3 regions of the Cytobacillus spongiae genome follow, and region 1 is predicted to be linked to each of the others. Evidence: riboswitches for the same ligand, from Rfam matches in the RefSeq annotation. Region 1 holds a riboswitch; each other region holds the start of a gene.
The links. Region 1 has a riboswitch for thiamine pyrophosphate ahead of tenA (thiaminase II). Riboswitches for the same ligand answer to the same signal wherever they lie in the genome.
Positions count from the first base shown of each region.

Region 2: another riboswitch for thiamine pyrophosphate. It lies ahead of LS684_RS06720 (ABC transporter substrate-binding protein); the one in region 1 lies ahead of tenA (thiaminase II).
Region 3: another riboswitch for thiamine pyrophosphate. It lies ahead of LS684_RS02720 (thiazole synthase); the one in region 1 lies ahead of tenA (thiaminase II).

Region 1 is NZ_CP089998.1:458,993-465,870, reverse strand. It holds gene LS684_RS22850 (sensor histidine kinase) at 1-378, shown strand, start outside; gene LS684_RS22845 (response regulator transcription factor) at 375-974, shown strand; TPP riboswitch at 1,252-1,359, shown strand; gene tenA (thiaminase II) at 1,477-2,181, shown strand; gene LS684_RS22835 (ECF transporter S component) at 2,168-2,752, shown strand; gene LS684_RS22830 (ABC transporter ATP-binding protein) at 2,768-4,195, shown strand; gene LS684_RS22825 (energy-coupling factor transporter transmembrane component T family protein) at 4,192-4,986, shown strand; gene LS684_RS22820 (thiamine phosphate synthase) at 4,976-5,617, shown strand; gene thiO (glycine oxidase ThiO) at 5,601-6,698, shown strand; gene thiS (sulfur carrier protein ThiS) at 6,704-6,878, shown strand, end outside.
Region 2 is NZ_CP089997.1:1,300,604-1,307,481, forward strand. It holds gene LS684_RS06700 (TatD family hydrolase) at 437-1,210, opposite strand; gene LS684_RS06705 (ABC transporter ATP-binding protein) at 1,207-1,953, opposite strand; gene LS684_RS06710 (ABC transporter permease) at 1,950-2,717, opposite strand; gene LS684_RS06715 (thiamine-binding protein) at 2,717-3,007, opposite strand; gene LS684_RS06720 (ABC transporter substrate-binding protein) at 3,021-4,028, opposite strand; TPP riboswitch at 4,144-4,254, opposite strand; gene LS684_RS06725 (cell wall hydrolase) at 4,515-5,126, shown strand; gene LS684_RS06730 (hypothetical protein) at 5,239-5,547, shown strand; gene LS684_RS06735 (MerR family transcriptional regulator) at 5,548-5,907, opposite strand; gene LS684_RS06740 (SDR family oxidoreductase) at 6,090-6,812, opposite strand.
Region 3 is NZ_CP089997.1:508,137-515,014, reverse strand. It holds gene thiH (2-iminoacetate synthase ThiH) at 1-949, opposite strand, end outside; gene LS684_RS02720 (thiazole synthase) at 1,063-1,833, opposite strand; TPP riboswitch at 2,010-2,107, opposite strand; gene LS684_RS02715 (AraC family transcriptional regulator) at 2,365-3,252, opposite strand; gene LS684_RS02710 (hypothetical protein) at 3,503-3,685, shown strand; gene LS684_RS02705 (hypothetical protein) at 3,703-3,972, shown strand; gene LS684_RS02700 (acyltransferase family protein) at 4,008-5,144, shown strand; gene LS684_RS02695 (GNAT family N-acetyltransferase) at 5,167-5,721, shown strand; gene LS684_RS02690 (ABC transporter permease) at 5,753-6,844, opposite strand; gene LS684_RS02685 (ABC transporter ATP-binding protein) at 6,841-6,878, opposite strand, start outside.

The sequences.
Region 1 (6,878 bases):
AGGCAGTTGTTAAAGGCCGCGGAAATCGAATTCGTTGTGGAAAAGGACTTTATCTTTCCTCATACTTCCCTGTTTCTGGAAAACATTTTAAGCATGTGCCTAAAAGAAGCCGTTACAAATGTGGTTAAACACAGCAAGGCATCATACTGTGAGCTCACCATCGAAGAAACAGACAAAGAGATGACCATCGTGGTGAAGGATGACGGTGTTGGGATTGGAGAAGAATATACACACTCTAAAGGCAGCGGCCTGATCGGAATGAGGGAACGGCTGGAGTTTGTGAATGGAAGTTTGGAGATTATTTCAGATAAGGGTACCACTTTGGTTATGAGGGTCCCTAAAGTGATTAAACAGACTGACAGGGAGGGAATGGAATGATTCGGATTGTAATCGCTGAAGATCAGAGGATGCTGTTAGGTGCCCTGGGCTCGCTGCTGAGCCTGGAAGATGATATGGAGGTTGTCGGAAAAGCGGGCAATGGTGAAGAAGCCATTGCTCTCGTACACGAGCTTAAACCCGATATCTGTATCATGGACATCGAAATGCCTGAAAAAACGGGGCTCGAAGCAGCAGAGGAATTGAAGGGAGAAGAGTGCAAAGTCATTATCCTCACCACCTTTGCCCGGTCAGGTTATTTTCAGCGTGCATTAAAGGGTGGGGTTAAAGGGTATCTATTAAAAGATAGCCCAAGTGAGGAACTGGCCAATTCCATCCGACTTGTGATGGACGGAAAGCGTATATATGCCCCTGAACTAATGGATGATGTGTATGGGGAAGAAAACCCCCTGACTGACCGGGAAAAAGAAGTGCTGGAACTTGTTGCCGACGGAAAAAACACTAAGGAAATCGCCGACGAACTCAGCCTTAAAACGGGTACCGTCCGTAACTACATCTCAACCATCCTGGACAAATTGGAAGTCAAAAATCGAATCGAAGCCATCACCCAATCAAGAGAAAAGGGATGGTTTAAATAATGGGACAGGGACGAACCTTGATGATGGAGGTTCGTCCTGTTTTAGCATGGAAATCATCAATTTTAATTCATTATTTATTATATTTATACATTTTTTTCAGAGTCGTGAATTTATTTGCTGAAGAAATTTTTTTATGGATTTTAAATAGGGTTTTTTGTTGGTCTGTTCTATGATATCAATGGGTTTTTACTCATGATCAATCAGTGAGAGATAGATAAAAAGTGTTGACAAGTAAAAGAATCATGGTACGATAGCTTCGAATACAAAATTTAATTGGACGATCCACTAGGGGTGCCTTGTAAAAGGCTGAGATTAAAGTGTGACTTTAAGACCCTTTGAACCTGATCTGGTTGAGACCAGCGGAGGGAAGTGGTGTTTGATGGTCACGTAGAATATCCGTTTATTCCTATGATCTCAAGCCACTTTCTGTATGCTGTATGCATAGCGGGAAGTGGCTTTTTTTATTGCCTGTTCGGGTCGTCTGGAAAAGGAGTAAGAGACAATGTCATTTTCTATGTTTTTAAGAAATGAAGTGAAAGAAATCTGGGAAGCAAGCTTTCAACATCCCTTCGTCAAAGGAATCGGTGACGGAACACTCCCCATTGAGAACTTCAGATACTACATCCTGCAGGATGCCTATTACCTCACTCATTTTTCCAAAGTGCAGGCTCTGGGAGCTGCGAAGGCAATGGATTTACATACTACATCACGAATGGCAGCACATGCTGTGGGAACGAATGAAGCAGAGCTCTCCCTTCATAAGAATTTTTCTGAACGATTAGGAATCACGGAAGTAGAAAAAAGGGAATTTAAACCTTCTCCCACGGCTTATGCATACACATCTCATATGTATCGTTCCGCACAGCTTGGAGGTCTCGCAGACATACTGGCCACCATCCTTCCTTGTTACTGGCTCTATTACGAAATAGGAGAAAGGCTGAAGGCGTGTACTCCAGAAGAGACCATCTACCAGGAATGGATTGCAGCTTATGGCGGGGAGTGGTTCAGGGAATTGGTGGAGGAGCAAATCATCCGACTCGATGAATTAGCGGAAACGATGTCTGAATCAGACAAAGTAAGAATGAGAGAGAATTTTATCGTAAGCAGCATCTATGAGCTGCAGTTTTGGGAAATGGCATACACCATGGAAGAGTGGTCATTTCAATCTGTACTGACTTCGGGAAGCGAAGGTGATGTACATGTCTAGATTAAAATTGACGGACATCTTAATAACAGTGGTCATTTCAATTGGTTTCGGGATTATTTACAAGCTTTGGGGACCTCTCTATAATGTGTTAAAACCATTGGGGATACATGCTGATCAACTTATTTACGGGATGTGGTTTATGGCCGCAACTGTCGCATTTTTGATCCTAAGAAAGCCCGGTGTGGCACTATTAGCTGAGATTGCAGCGTCTTCCGGAGAATTTTTGATGGGTTCTGAATGGGGCCTTGAAGTACTCCTGTTCGGCATGATACAGGGGTTGTTTGCAGAATTGGTCTTTCTATTGACCCGTTATAAACGGTATGACCTTCTGGTGATCTGTGCTGCAGCCGTGGGCTCTGCTTTCGGCTCCATACTCTTGGACTACTTTAAAGGGTATATGGGGGATTTGGCAGTATGGAATTTATCCCTGTTCATTGCTGCAAGACTGATAGGCTCCATTGTCATTGCGGGGATTGGTTCCTATTATCTGGTAAGGGCATTGGAGAACACAGGCGTCACAAACCTGGTCAGAAGAGCGGATCAGAAAGAGTTCGATGCATTGGATGGATAAGGGAGAGATGATGTAATGCATGTGGAAAATTTGCGCTTGAAATTCCCAAAATCAGAAAAATTGTTGTTTAACGATTTAGATTTGGCTATTCGCAGTGGAGAAAAAGTTTTGCTTTTAGGACCATCTGGATCAGGGAAATCAACCTTTCTTCATGTATTGGCAGGAATAATCCCACAAGCAGTTGATGTCCCGATGAAATGCTCTTCCATTGAACATCCGGATTCATGGGGATTTGTATTTCAAGATCCAGACTCTCAATTTTGCATGCCTTATGCAGATGAGGAACTCGCCTTTGTTTTAGAAAATGTACAAGTTCCCCGTGAAGAAATGCCGGGGAAGATTGATTTGCTGTTGGATAGCGTAAAGTTAAAGCTACAAGATCCACATACGAAAATCTCCACACTCTCTGGAGGAATGAAGCAGAAATTGGCCATAGCCTCAGTATTGGCCCTTGAGCCTGATACTCTGTTCCTAGATGAGCCCACTTCGATGTTAGACGTGGAAAGTACGAAATCCATTTGGGATATCGTCAAGGAAACATGTCAGGATAAGACACTGCTTATCATTGAGCACAAGCTGGATCACGTATTGGAAATCATTGATCGCATCATCCTGTTCAATGAACATGGGAATATCCTGGCGGATGGATCCAAGGAAAACATTTTATCCAAATACAGGGACACATTGAAGGAGCTCGGGGTTTGGTATCCCGAAGCGTGGGAGGACCACTTGTCATCCCGCCCCCCTTCGGTGCTAAAGGTTCCGGGACCTATAAAATTAAACTTGGAAGACTTCAGGGGATATGTGAAAAAAGAAGTGAAAATACATATCCCAAAAGCGACAATCCATGTTGGGGACTGGATTGCCATCAAGGGGGAGAACGGCGCAGGCAAGTCAACATTCCTGCATAGTCTCATGCATTTTATTCGAACGACCGGAACTTATGAAGTGGATGGAATACAGGTAGGGGGAAGGGATTTGCCTCCAGATTGTGCGTTTGTATTCCAGAACCCTGAATTTCAGTTCGTCACAAACTCTGTTTTTGAAGAGGTGGCGTATACCTATCGATTACAGGGGATGGAGGAAGAAACTGTCAAGAGAAAGGTTCACAGACTTCTGAAACGATTCAAGCTCTTATCTTATAAATTTCACCATCCCTATCATTTATCCATGGGCCAAAAGCGGAGATTAAGCGTCGCAGCATCCATCGTCATGGACAAAGGAATTTTATTGTTGGATGAGCCAACTTTCGGTCAGGATGCCAGCAATACATTCGCCCTCCTTGACATGCTCCAGGTATACCAAAAAGAAGGATATACCATTCTAATGGTAACGCACGATCAGATGATTATGGACCACTATGCAACAAGAAAATGGGTGATTGAGAAAGGAAAGCTTGTTCAAGATCTTGATAATGAAGTTGTTAGGAGAAAAGCACTATGAATCTAGAAATCAACTATAAGGATACATGGCTGCATCACTTAAATCCAAGCTTCAAGTTATTGGCCTTGAGCGGAGTGTTTCTTTTCATTCTATTTGTTCATCACCTCAACTGGCTGGTTTATTTGACCCTGCTTATTTCTTTCATGCTCTGGTTCTTCTCAGGGCTTCCTAGAAGGATCATGATACTTATGATCCTGCCATTTCTGTTTGTTTTTCTTTCCACTTCTTCATCGATGATCCTTTTCGGTAAAGGGGAGACGATATGGCTGAAGTGGGGATTGATACAGGTAACGGAAGAAAGCTTTTACCGTGGGATTCATGTCGGGGTCAGAGCCTTTGTATTTGCTGTATTGGGCTTATTATTTGTGATAACGACAAAGCCTGTGCTTCTCTTTTATTCACTTATGCAGCAGATGAAAATAAAGCCTAAGTACGCCTATAGCTTTATGGCTGCTTTCAGGCTCATCCCCATAATGGCAGAGGAAATCGTCACGATCCGCAATGCCATGAAAGTCAGGGGGATAGATGAAAGTCGAAATCTGATCTACAAAATGAAATGCTACATGATCCCGCTCCTGGCCCAAAGCATCAGAAAGGCACACCGGATCGCCGTGGCGATGGAAACGAAGGGATTTAAAGGGGAAGGGGAACGATCTTACTACTATCGAGTGGGGTTTTCAAGATATGATGGATACTTTGTTGGCAGCATTCTCCTCATCATATTGGTCAGCCTTTATGCTTCCATCCACCTGCCCATTTTTCCCGTGGGAGATGTTCGTCATGAGAGGTGAATCCAAAGGACAACTTCATGTCATATCCACTGGGAAACAATCAATGGAAGAGTTCGTGGAGATCTCGAAACACATTTCCCCATTTGTAGACCTGTTTCACCTGCGTGAAAAACGATGGACAAGTAAACAGATAATAGTGGCCGTTGAAAAGCTTGAGAAAGAAGGGATCCCTTTGGAGAAAATCCATATCAATGACCGTGCGGACATAGCCCTTATGAAGAACGCAGGAGGAGTCCAGCTTGGCCATCAAAGTGCCCACATCCATTTAGTGAAGAATGCCTTTCCCTCACTAAGATTGGGGTCGTCTGTTCATTCTGAAGGAGAAGCAGTGGAGGCATTTACAGGTGGAACTGATTTTTTGCTTTGCGGGAATGTGTATGCGACTTCTTCGAAACCTGGGAAAGCGGGTATTGGATTGGCAAGATTCAAGAGAGTGGTTCAGTCCGTACCTGTACCCACTATTGCGATCGGTGGCATCACACCTGAGAGAGTCGCGGAAGTCATGCAGACAGGAGCAAGGGGGATCGCGGTCTTATCAGGAATTTTTCTTGCAGGGGATCCCGTAAAGGCAGCCAGCTCTTATGATAAAGAACTGCGTAAGGAGGTGAACTGGTATGGTAAAGACATATGACGTACTGATTGTGGGGGGAGGAGTGATTGGCTGCTCCATCGCTTATCAGTTATGTAAAAGAGGAAGGAGTGTCCTCCTTCTTGAGAGGAATCAGCTCGGGGGAAAAGCATCTCAGGCCGCCGCAGGAATGCTTGGCGTCCAGACAGAATTACACGGCGGAAGCCCTCTATACAAGTTGGCAAAGGCGAGTCGGGATATGTACCCAGGATTAGCTGAGGAGCTAAAAGAATTAACAGGGATCGATATTCAATATGTAGAAAACGGGATGATTAAATTGGCGAAGACAGAGGAAGACGCGAAGGGTTTACTGGAGCTTACATCCATTGCAGAAAAAGAAGAAGGGCTTGAGTGGTTATCCCCTGGCAGTCTGTCTTTCTATGAACCTCATTTATCCAAGGACATGACAGGAGGTCTATGGATCCCGAAGGATGGAAATATATCAGCTCCGATGATTGTGCAGGGGTTGGGATTTGCGGCGGTTAGATTGGGTGCGGAAATAAAAGAATTTACGAACGTTCATGATTTTATTATAAAAGGCAACAGGATAGAGGGTGTTCAGACCTCCGCAGGTCCTTTTAGCGCAAAGGAAACGGTCATTGCGGGGGGCGCCTGGAGTCAGTCCCTGCTGACTAAGCTAAATGTTCCTTTTCAATCTTATCCAGTTAAAGGAGAATGTTTTTCTGTTAAAGCTTCACCCAGAATGGTGAAACGTACCATATTCACAGAGGACTGTTATATTGTTCCGAAGATGGGAGGCAGGCTTTTAATCGGTGCAACAGAGAAATCACATACTTTCGACGAAACCATTTCCATAGATGGATTAATGCATCTCATGAAGCTTGCGACAGGGATACTGCCCGATTTATCCTATGCAGAATGGGAAAAAGCCTGGTCAGGTATACGACCTCAAACTGAAGGGGGAATGCCTTTCATTGGGAGAAGTGAGGAATGGGATGGCCTGTCCGTTGCCACGGGACATTACCGGAATGGGATTCTTCTTGCCCCGATCACAGGTGAATTGGTAGCAGCCATGATTGAAAAGGACATTCCCTATCCACTGGCAGAGTATAGGAGGGGGTGAAGACAGTGGAATTGCGCTTAAATGGTCAATTGGTGACGGTTCCAGAAACAATAAGGACCATCGCTGATTTAATCCACCATCTTAAATGTGTAAATCGGTTGATAATCGTTGAACAGAATGGAATCATTCTTGAAAAAGGTCATCATGAAACAGCAGAAGTAAAAAACGGGGATACGATTG
Region 2 (6,878 bases), on a different replicon from region 1:
GCGGAAACGCCCGTTTAGCACCGTAGAAACTGGAAGACCTCCCGAAATCTAGTTGCGGCTCCTAGACCCTCGAGGTCATAAGCTGAACTGTTCTGTGGCAAAGTGCGCCACGCCACAGTCCATCTTATGCAAGTCGGGTCTGACCAGTCGCCTCACTTTATATTGTATGAGATAAAGGAAACACGGAGAGCGGAAGCGATTCGATGTTGACTTATCGTAAGGAGGAGGGCTGAAGTTTCATAGGTGCTGGGCGTTGGAGCTAGACACTGAACAAGCTAAGGGAAATAACTCTAGATAAAAGTAGATAAAGCGGAAACGCCCGTTTAGCACCGTAGAAACTGGAGATAAGACGGTGTATGCGTTGCTTTGAATTTAAGATAATAATGAAGAAGCAGGGAATTATACTGATTAATATCTCTGCTTCTTTTGTTTGATTTTATGAATTTATTGAATAAAAAAGCTGAGTATTCTTGAGTATTTGATCATAAACCTTTTCAATGTTATTGCTTTTAAGTTTTGAAATTTCTTTAATGGAATGATGAATCATAGTTGGGTGTGTCATTTGATTATTAAAAGGTCCTTCAAATGGCCAGGGACCATCAGTTTCTACCATCAATTGGCAAAGTGGATATTCGCTAACGAGCTCTTGTATTTCTTTCTCATATAATACGTCTGGAGTAATTGAAATATAATATCCGTTGGTTATCATTCGCTGTATTGTTTTATTATCACCTTTAAACCAGTGAAAATGAGCTTTTGTGAACGAATGTTTCTCCAAGAGATCACAAACGAGTGGTGCATCTTCGTAAACAGCATGAAGAATAATGGGTTTGTTGAACTCTTTGGCCATTTTGATGAAGATTTCCATTAACTCTATATAGGGGGAAAGAGACAGTGTTTTCTCTTTTCTTGAATAATAGGGAAGTCCTACTTCACCGATAGCAACCATTTCACCTTGATTCACGGTTATCCAATCAAATAGCTCACTTAGATTTCTGTCATTTGGTATCTCCTGTTCTGGATGAAATCCGTATGCTGGTAGGATAAATGGATATTTTTTCGCTAGAACTTGATTGGTCATACATGAAGATAAATCGAACGATACAGAAATGAGTTTTTGAATTGAAGGATCAAGGGAGTCTAGCATGAGTGATAATTCATCGTGTTTATAGTGATCTAAATGAATATGAGCATCAATTATGTGTTTCATGCTTTCTTACCTGCCCTTTTTAACTCGTAATAAATTTCTTTTTTCCATAATAAAAATTCCTCATCTAAAAGAAGTTCTTCTGGGCGTGGTCGCTCAAAGGGAATATGAAATTCTCTATTCACCTTTGCTGGTTTGTCAGAAAAGACTACTACTCGGTCCGAAAGAAACAACGCTTCTTCAATATTATGTGTCACAAACAAAACAGTTGGTCGATGTTCTTCCCAAATGCTTAATAGCCATTTTTGCATTTCTAATCGTGTCAATTCATCCAATGCGGAGAAGGGTTCATCTAAACATATTAACTTTTGTGGACTGAGAAGAGCTCGTATAAAGGCAACCCTCTGCTTCATACCACCAGAAAGCTCATGTGGATAAGCATCTACATATGGACCTAAGCCGGCATTATCGATCATCGATTTTGCTCGCACAACGTCCTTTATTCCTTGTAATTCTTGCCCTAAAAGAACATTTTGCAGAACAGTTCTCCAAGGAAATAGGGAAGGAGTCTGAGGCATATAGCTAATCGACCCTTTTTGCCCATTAATTAAGCGGTCACCAATGTGAATCGTACCCTTGTCTGGTGTTAATAAACCACCGATTAAATGGAATAAGGTACTTTTCCCACTACCAGATGGACCAAGGACGGATACGAATTCACCTTCTTTGATCGATAAGTGTAAGTTTTGAATGACATCATGATTGTTAAAGGTTTTTGCTACATTATGCACGGATAATAGACTCATTTTCGGTCACCTCCATTCGACTGCCAACGGATTAGTTTTCGTTCCACTAGATTAATCAACGCAAAAAAGATTAAGCTTAGAAGCATAATGGCAAATATGGCTACAAACACTTTATCCGTTCTGAAGGAAGAAGAAGCAAGTGTCATATAAACACCAATTCCTTCTTTTGCACCAAGCCATTCAGATATGACCGCACCCATTACACTATAAGTAGCGGAAATTTTTAACCCTGAGAATAAGGATGGAAGGGAAAAGGGAAGTTCTAACTTCCAAAATAATTGCATTTTATTTGCACCTGCCATCATCATATAATGCTTCAACTCAGGTGATGTTTGTCTAAACCCATCTAAAGCTGCAACAGTAATTGGAAAGAAACAAACAAGTGTAATCACAATCATCTTTGGAAGGATCCCAAACCCAAACCATATGACTAATAGAGGAGCAAGTACAATAATGGGAACATTTTGAGATAAGATAAGTAATGGATAGACCGATTCCCGGATAAACGGAATAAGGTGTAAGATAATTGCAGTTAAAAGTCCAATACCTGCTCCAATGGTAAAGCCTAACAACGCCAGCTTAGACGTAGATACCATATTTGGCCAAAAGTTGGGAAACCCAATTATAGCTTCTTTAATTATGCTAGTTGGTGGGGGGAGTAGCCATTTAGGAATATTCAAATACGTGACTGAAATTTCCCATGTAACGAACAAAAGGAGGAGAACCAGTAGCGGTCTCCATCCTTTGAGCCAATCCTTCTTCATTATCGATATTTCTCCGTTAACTCAGCCATCGTAATTCCGGAAGGCTGATAAAGGACTTTAATTTGCGAAATGACGTTGCTACTCCCCATTTCTATCATTCGCTCATTCATTTCAGTAATTATGCTAAAAATTTGACCAAGTTCTCCTTCTATTGTAGTTTCTAAAGGATTTACTTGATAAGTGAGACCAGATTGATGAATCACGTTAATCGCTTCATCTACATAAGGAATTACATTTTCTCCATTTTTTGTTTTTGGTAGTATTTGAATACTCACTAGTGAATTTGCCATTTGACATATCTCCTTACTCTGGTAGGAATTCATTTGTAAATGCTTTTTTCGCATCTAATTCCTTTTCTAGTAGATTATTTTCATACATCCAAGTTGCATAGTTTTCCCATACTTTGAGCTTTTGTTCGCCCCATTTAGCTGCGTCATCTTTATATTTTGGTGCAAGCCATTCTTGACTCTTTTGCACCAGTTCTGCATCAAGATCTGGTGCAGCAGCAATTAAGATATCAGCAGCTGCCAAAGGGTTTTCAATAGAAAATTCATACCCTTTCGTTACGGCTTTTAGAAAAGCCTTTACGGTATCTGGTTGATCCTTAAGCATGGTTTCATTCGTAGTTAAAACAGGAGTATAATAATCTAGTTTCTCCGAAAAGTCGGTTAAGTACACCATATTGATTTCTTCATTTCTTAGCTCTGCTTCTACTCCTGTCCATCCATAATATATCCAGGCAAAGTCAATATCTCTTTGAACTGCTGTGAAGAAATCGCTGTCACCCATATTCACGATAGAAACTTTATTTACATCCGCGTTTTCTTGCTTCATGATTGACTCAATGACAGCCTTTTCTACAGGTGAACCCCAACCACCATAAGATTTTCCTTCAAAATCCTTTGGGGATTGGATATTTTTATCGGCAGGTGAAGCGAATCCAGACGTATTATGTTGGATGACCGCTGCAATTGAAACAATTGGTACATCTTGAATTCTAGCTTGTGTAATCGACTCTTGATAGCTTACACCAAACTCAGATTTTCCTGATGCCACTAGCTGATCGGCACCGGCTTCCCCTGGCATGATGATTTCTACGTCTAAGCCTTCTTCTTCAAAGTATCCTTTATCCTTAGCCACGTAAAGACCTGTATGGTTTGTGTTTGGTGTCCAGTCTAAAACGACAGAAACCTTTTCAAGGGAATCTTGTTTTTCTTTTTTATCTGTAGCCGATTTATTTTCCTCTCCATCATTGCTACATCCTACAAGTAATCCTAAAGCTAATAATGAACTAAGCCATTTTTTCTTCATGTTCATTCCTCCTTGTTGTATTATGTAAAATATTAGGTATTAAAAAGAAATGGAGGGAACTAAAAAACGCCAAGGCTCAGAACCAAGGCGCATATCGATTAAACAAATGAATATTTGTTTTATAGAATATGTTCCCTACGCTGGTATCAACCAGATCAGGTTCTGAGGGTCAACATCTTTCGGATGAAATCTCAACCAGCATCAACTGGTCCCCCTACAATTCTTCTTATTCAATTAGGTCTGTTAAACGTAGCTAAGTTTCTTTCACCTTTTCGTGGGAGTGAAAGAAATAAGGATAACAGATTCTTGTAATGAAATACTCCCATCATTATAGCAGATTTTTATGATTTGACTAGTTAATTGCTTACATTTCCATTAAAGGGTAGGAATAAATAACATGGAAATCATTTATATTGAATCTTCCAGAGAGACTGTGATAAGGTATAACGTATGTTTTTCAATTCAATAGAAAAAGGAGGAATATCGATGAGAAAACTAATTTCTTTAGTCGTATTCATGGGAGTCCTCTCATTCTCTTTCATCCAGATTAATAACAGTGCTTCTGCTGAACTTATAGACGGTGTTAAAGTGTATAAGATGAAAAAAGGGGAAACTCTTCTAGATAAAGGAAAAGAGTTCGGTGTATCAGAGAAAGAAATCAAGATCGTAAATTTTTTAAAGGATGACCAAGATTTAAGCGGAAAAAAAATCATCGTGCCAAAACCTGTTCAAGATTCTTCCATAACTCCATCTGAAAAAGAGTTATTAGCTAGACTTGTACATGCTGAAGCTGAAGGGGAACCATTTAAAGGAAAAGTTGCTGTTGCAGAGGTCGTCTTAAACCGAGTAGAAAGTGACCAGTTCCCAGATACAATAAAAGAAGTTATATATGAGGACAAGCAATTTCAACCTGTCGACAATGGTACGATTAACCAGCCCGCTGGAGATGAAGCAAAACAAGCGGTTAAAGAAGCTATTCAACATGATGAAATAGGAAAGGACTCTTTATATTTCTATAATCCAAATATTATTAGCAGCACATGGCTCCAAACAAGAACAGTCACATTTGAAATTGGAAACCATCGATTTGCAAAATAAATAGTACGATGAAAACCAGCTATCCTACAGGTATGCTGGTTTTTTTTCATTAGGAATGAAATTTGGTGGATTAAAGGAGAATAAAACTATATAGAAAAGGAGTGAATTACGGATGCCCCGCAAGTCATCAGAAGAGCTTGAAGAAATGGGTAATAGGAATACTGACAATGAAATATCAAAGCTAAACAGATTTTTAGGTGTGGTGATGGAATATATTTCAGATGATGAAATAGAAGAAATCGACGTAGAGCACTTACTTGACAGGACAGAGGGATTGCGCGACTGGTGGAATCAATACCTTGAAAAAAATCGAGTTCAGTTGGAGGAGGGCATCAAAAACGCTTTAAGTGAACTTTCAATAGAAGAACTACAGCTAATTAAGGATCAAATTAAACAATATGAAGAGAAAGTGAAAGGATGACTAACATTCATCCTTTCCTTCATAGAATGCAATTTTTCTATCTACTTTATTAATATTCAATTCTAATTCTTTTATTTGATTTTCGATTTTTATTCGATGGGAGAGCAGGATTCTTTTTCTTTCTTCAATGGTAGTAGTCCCAATAATACTTAATCTGACGATTTCTTTTATTTGCTGGACAGGCATATTCGTTTCCTTTAGGCAGGTAACTATATCAAGCCATGCAATATTTTCTTCTGTATACAATCTATTCCCTGTGTGGTCTCTATTAATTGGAGGCAATATCCCTTCTTTTTCATAATATCTTAACGTATGAGTAGATAGGCCAGCGATTGATGAGACTTCATTAATTTTATACATGTATACATCCCCTTTTTGCTAAAATTGGAATCAATTCTGTAAACTTGGTTTAGGCTTTTTCTTCCACAATCTGCTGTCTTACTTAGGTCTACTTCTATTAATATGTAATATAATTCTCAATCATAAAACGAAAAAAATCTAGACTTAATTAGAACTAAATGTACTAATCAAGTCTAGTTATATTATGCATCCTGCATAGTATCGGTAATGATTAGCTCGCGAATTAGGACAGATTGTGGCAAGTCATAGACAAATTTAATCGTTGTTGCAATATCAGATGCTGTAATATTGATTGCTCCTACACTCTGTTTCCAAGCCTCATAGCCTTCAATTATTTCATCACTTGTTGTATGGGATAATAATTCAGTCCCAACCGCACCTGGCTCCACACACACCACTCTTACATTAAAGGGGCTCATTTCAGCTCTTGCAACTTGAGTTAGTCCTCTAACCCCATATTTACTCGCACAGTATACTGCGTGGTTTCCAAATGGCTGAACACCTGCAATGGAGGAAAGATTAATTATGGTGCCGAATTTTCGATCTTTCATATCTTTCATGACAATTTGCATCCCATTTAAAACACCCATTACATTCACATCAAGCATTGTTTTCCATTCGCTTGGATTTTGATTGTCTATCGTGCCAAGTAGCATTACCCCAGCATTATTGATAAGTAAATCGGTTTTTCCATATCGGTCTTCAGCTTCACGAACGGCTTTTTCAAAAGCATCTAAGTCTGTTACATCTACTTTTCTACACATGGCATTAGGTAGGTTCATTTCCTGTAATCGTTCAATTCTTCTAGCTAAAAGTAAAACAGGATTGCCAGCGTTACTAAATAACTTGGCCATTTCTTTTCCGAAACCTGAGCTTGCACCTGTAATGACAACTAATTTCTTCATTAAATAGACTCTCCCTATTGATAAAATATTTAAAGAGTCAGTTTGAATGACTGACATAGTCAGTGT
Region 3 (6,878 bases), on a different replicon from region 1:
ACATTTTCGTAACCCCTAAAGGAATTAAATTTTGTCTCAATTCTGCATTTTCACGAGTCGACAGCGTAATGCCCGATCTCGGTAAAAATAATCGAATGGCAAGCATCGCCTGAACTAAATTTTTGTCATTCACATCAATTTTCGGTTGATATCCCCCTAAATTAGGACGAATTCGCGGGAATGAAATAGAGATATCTGTTTCAATGTATTTATGCTGAAGGTATTGAGCATGTAGTCCTGTAAAAAATACTTCTCTTCTCCATTCATCCATTCCAAGCAATGCACCAATATTAACTGAGCGCATCCCTGCCTCACAGCCACGTTCAGGTGCGTCTAGGCGGTAGCGATAATTCCGCTTTGGACCGGCCACATGGATTTCCTTATAAATATCTTCGTTATACACTTCTTGATAGACAGTCAACCCATCTACCCCATGCTCTACTAATTTCTTATAGCCCTCGGCATCTAATGGCTGAACTTCAATCGCTAAGGATGAAAAGTGCTTCTTCATAACCTCAACACTTTCACATAAATAGTCTACTGACGAGTGAATATTCGATTCACCTGTTAGGATAATACAATGCTTAATCCCCATTTCCACTAGCGCTTTAGACTCTTGATCAATTTCAAGCATCGAAAGCTTCCTTCTTGGAAAATCATTGTCAAAGCTAAAGCTGCAATACGTACATTTATTTACACAATAATCGGTTATGTACAACGGAGCATATAACCCCATCACCCTACCAAAATGCTGTACAGTTAGCTGATGCGCTTTCTGGGCCATTTCTTCTAAGCAATACTCAGCTGCTGGTGAAAGAAGTACAAGTAGATCTTGCTCAGAAAGGCTTTCTTTCGCTAACACCCTCTTCACGTCGTTTGGCGTGATATGTTGAAAAATATCTTCAAAGGGTAAATTCCTTACTGATTCATACTTTTGATAGAAGCTCATTAACTACCCCTCCATTTCTAATCAATAGGCCAGGTTCATATTCACTCCGAATGCGGCAATGACAGCCCCTTCCCCTTGCTTTCATTCCAAAAAATCAACTTAATGCAGATGAATTATCCTAAGAAGCCCGTTAAAGGAGATGAAGCCTTTGCTTGAACAGATGTAGGTCCTAACCCTGATAAATAAGCTTTTCTTCCCGCTTTTACAGCTAGATCAAATGCAATGGCCATTTCAACTGGATCATTTGCTGTAGCAATGGCCGTATTGACTAGAACAGCACTGGCACCTATCTCCATTGCCTCTGCTGCTTCTGATGGCTTCCCAATCCCTGCGTCCACTACAATTGGAACATCCATTTCATCTATCAGAATTTGGATGATTTCTTTCATTCGAATTCCCCGATTCGTTCCAATTGGTGCGCCAAGAGGCATAACTGCAGCAGCGCCTGCTTCCTGCATTTTCTTTGCCGCCATTAGGTCGGGGCTCATATAAGGAAGCACAACAAAGCCCTCTTTTGCTAAAACCTCAGTCGCTTTAATCGTTTCTTCATTATCAGGAAGCAAGTACTTCTGATCAGAGATTACTTCAATCTTAATCCAATTTCCCATTCCACATGCTCGAGCTAATCGAGCAATCCGTATCGCTTCCTCCGCAGTTCGAGCTCCTGAAGTATTTGGCAGCAGCACCATATCCTTTGGGATGTCCTCTAGAATATTCTCTTCCCCCTGTGCTTCTAAATCGACTCGACGAAGCGCTACGGTAACGACTTGTGATTGCGATTTTTCAAGTGCTTCCTTCATTTGTTTATGATCCGCAAACTTTCCAGTCCCTGTAAATAAGCGATTATGTAGATCCACTCCACCAATTGTTAATACATCCTTCATCCTTAATTCCTCCTCCAAGTTGGTAATACACAAAACGGATATTTCTACAAAATTCCGTATCATGTCCGTTCATGACAATATGTAGATGTAGATTAAAACACAAAAAAGCTTACCCAATTTAGGTAAGCTTTTACATTTAAAGTAATAGAAAAGCACACACGGAGCCTTCCATGTCTACGCTTCTATAAAAGCTTCCCTACGTTGGTACTAACCAAATCAGGTTCAAGGGTTAGACATTCGTCCTCTCAGCCATACGGCACCCCTAGCATTCACTGTATAAAATTGTCATCCATAATCCAAAGTTATGAATCTATCCCCATTTTTATCACACTATCACCTTGTTGTAAACTGTAAACGCTTAATACCATATATATCCAGGCGGTTTCACAATAGTTACTTTCCTTAAACCATAGCTAAATGAATATGAACATAACAACTTGATCGTCCGTTTATATACGCTGGCAGAACTATTGAGAACAGCTTTATTTTTAAAAAAACTGCCCCTCAATCACTTGAGAAGCAGCTCATTATTTATTGGAGTTTTTTCACAACTGGAATGTAGATATCTATTTCCTTATTGTCGTCTCCATAGCATCTTTCATCATAGAGTTCAAATTCGGCAGTGCCTGTATGTTCATAACCTGATTGAGGGAACCACTCGGTAAAGACTTTGTTCCACGTCGATTGAATAGAAGCGGTAAAGGCTGCTTCATCTGCTTTCGGAGTAGTAAATACAGCATATTCCTGTTCGGGAAAGCTTCGATACACCATTCCTTCAAGAGGCTTTGTACCAGCATCAACTTCCATCCCGATTACGTAAGTAAATTCGCCCGATTCAGGCTGAAAATCGGTACATAAACCTAACTCAACGTGTTTGTGAATTGGGCTTGGGATATTCGCCCCTAAATCATTTCGAATATATTGTTGCCAAAACTCTGGTATATCCCGGTTATTTTGTCCATCCTCATTTCTTGTCTTTAGTTCATAGCCTATGATGTGAAAAGCAGGTTTTACAGTTAATTTCGGTTCCATTCTTACTCCTCCTTGAAACTCCTTTGGTTTTAGGCAGACTTTTCCTCGAAATGGTCCAGACAGATATTCGGCTTTTCGGTACTGCTTTGGTGACATTCCAAAGTGCTTTTTAAACGCCCGATTAAATGACTCTTGATACTGAAATCCTACCTCTAACGCAATGTCAATGACTTTCTCATCGTGATAAAATAACCGCTCCGCTGCTACCGTTAACCTTCTTTTTCTCACATATTCCATCACAGAATCACCAACCATCGCTTGAAAGACGCGATGAAAATGATAAGGAGAAAAGCAAGCCTTCTCTGCTAGCGACTCAAGCGTTAACGTCTCCATCAAGTGGTCTTCTATATAATCAAGAGCTCGTTGAATACTAGCCTCATAATCCATCTGTTATCACCTACCCACTTCTCACTATATCAGAGAACAAATGTTTGTTCTTAACATTTTTTGCTAAGTATAGCATCCAATTGTCATTCTATTCATTTACTAAACTTTAACATAACCCACTATACATTTTGAGGAATTGATGTAAAAATTAACTAATGTCTATTCAATCTACTTGGCCAGCATCTTAATTTTTACTACTTGCTATAAAAAGTATACTTCCGTGCTACATCATCAAGCTAAGGAATATAATATGAACGTCTTTTTAGGAAACTACTCTGGAGAAACAGGTGGCTATCGATCAGCAGGAGGAAGCTGTGCCATTGATACGAGTGGTGAGCTTATCGGACGACTAGAAGCTCACCAGGAAGGATTGTTAGTAGTAAGCAGAGAAAGCAATCAGCATAAGTGGAAGGTTAAAAGTGTAAATATGTAGGAAAGGAGTCGATGGTCTTGAACCATGTAGACAAGCAAAAATTAGTATTGATAGTAGGGTTGCTATTGACTGTAAGTGGAATTGTCATGCTATTTAACTGTGTTTCTTTCGGCACTTCTCTTGCCAGTGGATGGTTAGCTGAACAAGGAGGGGCAGCTTCGGAAACCTACCATATTGTTATAAGTAGCTATATTGAGAGTTTCCTAGTAGCAGGTGGCATTTTCCTCGGGTTTGGATTATTATTTGGAACCATTTTCATTTATAGAGGGGGGTTACATCAAGAGTAAGGACGAATAGATGCTTATGGAAAGGAACCATTACAATGTCAAAATTAAAAAGCTCTAGAAGATATGACTTAGATTGGATTAAAGTTCTCGCTACTTTTATCGTATTTCTCTATCACTGCTCCATGTTCTTTAACCCCTTCGAGTGGCATGTGAAAAATAATGAAATAGATGCTGAAGCCATTTTGGCCTTTTCTCTTTATATTGGGGTGTGGATTATGCCGATCTTTTTTGTGATCTCAGGACTAAGTTCATACTATTCCCTTCAAAAACGAAGTGGGAGCCAGTATATTCGTGAGCGATTGGCACGGTTAGGAATCCCGCTTCTGTTTGGCATATTCATCCTTACCCCGCCACAAGTATATATTGAACGAGTCTATCTTCAGCAATTTAGTGGTTCGTTCTTAGATTTCCTTCCCCATGCTTATGAAGGAGTGTATTTAGAAATGGGTGGACCAGGAAACTTTGCCTTTGTCGGTCTTCACCTTTGGTATTTATTAGCGCTTATCCTTTTTTCTTTTCTAACTTTAGGTTTATTTTTAAAAACAAAGCCTTTCAAAAAGGTAACAGGAATCAAGCTATTTCTCCTTCATATTCCATTCATCCTTTTAACAAGCTTCGTTGAAACTGTAAAGTTAGGTGGATGGGACTTGCTTGTGTATTTGATGTATTTCCTCTTTGGCTTTTACGTATTCACAAGCGAAAGCCTTCTGAACTATCTAGAAAAAACACGATGGATTCACTATACTTTAGCGATCCTTCCAACAACCGCCTATATCATTTGGTTTTTTATTGAATATCCAGATAGAGGTACAGTTGGTTTTGTCATTTTTTCGACATTGTTAGTAATCGGAAGTATAAATATCCTCCTATCGATCTATCATTTGGGTCATACATACTTATCATTTAACAATAAACTACTGACGTATGCTAGCGAAGCAGCTATGCCATTTTACATTATTCACCAGCCTGTTATTGTGATTATTGGCTTTTTCATTAAAGATCTTTCTTGGCCAATTGGGCTCAAGCTTGTATTCTTGATTTGTATTTCTTTCATTATCATAATGGGAATTTATCATTATGTCGTGCGTAATCTATCCCCAATCCGTATCTTGTTCGGGTTAAAAGGAAAGAAGAATGGCCCTCCAATTCCAACGAACAATCAGCAAATGTGAAGTAATTACAGGAGGTACTATCATGGGAGATATAGTCTTGAAGAAATTTAAGATGGAGAATGGAGAAAGCTTGATCGTAAGAACGGCTTTGCCAGAAGATGCGGATCAAGTTTTACTTTTCACACAGACAATTATGAATGAAGCCCCTTACTTGGTAACTGCATCACATGAATTGAAGATTTCAAGCGAGCAACAATTGCATTTTTTAAAGCAGCTTTATGAACATAATGGAAAAATAGCCCTCCTAGCTGAATACGAAAATGAAATGATTGGGTTTTTAGATTTCCATAATGGAAATAGGGAACGGATCCAGCATCAAGGTTCGTTTGGCATGAGTGTTAAAAAGGAATTTAGACATCAGGGAGTGGGGAAAGCGTTACTTAACACCTTATTAGAATGGGCGGACAACAACCCTTTGATTGAAAAATTATGCCTTGAGGTTTTTGATACGAATGTGGCAGCGATTGCACTTTACAGGAATTTGGGCTTTACCGAAGAAGGGGTCAAAAAAAGGGCAATTAAGACTTCTAATGGTTCCTATCATGATTTAATTTTAATGGCATTGTTCTTAGACTAATTGATAAAGAGGTGCAAAACGCACCTCTTTTCTATTCCCACTTAAACACATAGCTCGCTAACATAAACCCACCTACAAGCCATCCAGTTAGGATAAGCAGCTCAGGAGCAAGCTCTAAAAATGGGGTTCCTAGATTCATTGTCTCACGCAGTGCCGACGATAAATGAGCGATCGGCAACACGTTTACGATCGGTTGGATAAAGTCTGGCATATTGCTAATTGGGAAGAATACCCCTCCTAAGAAAAGCATGGGAAACGTAGCGAACCCAGCAATCGGACCAGCACTTTCGGGATTTTTGGCAATACCCGCAATAATAAAACCCAATGCCATAAAGGCAAGTGTGCCGAGAACGATAAAGAAAATTAGTGCAAGCCATGAGCCCACCACTTGAATATCAAACACCAAATTTGCTATGAGAACGACAAGCAATGCTTGAGTTCCATTTAATAGAAGACGAGCAGTAATTTGAGCCGCAATAAAGGTGGAAGCTTTTAGCCTAGTTCCTTGCATTCTTCGTAAGATTCCTCGCTCGCGCCATGCGGAAATTTGCCCAGCTACCCCGTTCATATTGTTGCTCATGATCATCATCGCCACGATTCCAGGTACAAGAAAATCAACATAGCGAATATTTAGTGCTTCAATGCCAATTTTTTCGATGACAACTAGCGGCTCATAATTGACAAGTTCTTTACTGTATTGATCAATAATTCCATTTAACACAGTCAAACCTAATTCAGCTGCAGCTAAATTCTTCTCATTGTAATAGACTGGGAGAGCGAAAGCCTCTTCACCATCTGCAAGCTGATTCCCGTATCCTTTCTGAATTTCGGTTAAAAGCTGGATGTCCCCACTTTCAACAGCATCCTTTCCTTCCTCCACACTTTCATATTCTTGAACTTCTATTCCTTCATTTTTTTCCAAAAGTTCGGTTAGTTCAGTGGATTCACTGGATTGATCTTCGTCAACCACACCAACTGATAAGCTAACAGTGCTATCTCCCCCAACAAAGGAGCCTAGTGCTAACATTAAAATAACAGGGAACATTAATGTGAAAAATAATACTTGTTTATTCCGTGCAAAAATTCGAAGCTGGGCTAACGTTAATTGCCAATAAGCTCTCACGATTCTCGTAGCCTCCTTCCTGTCATATGGATAA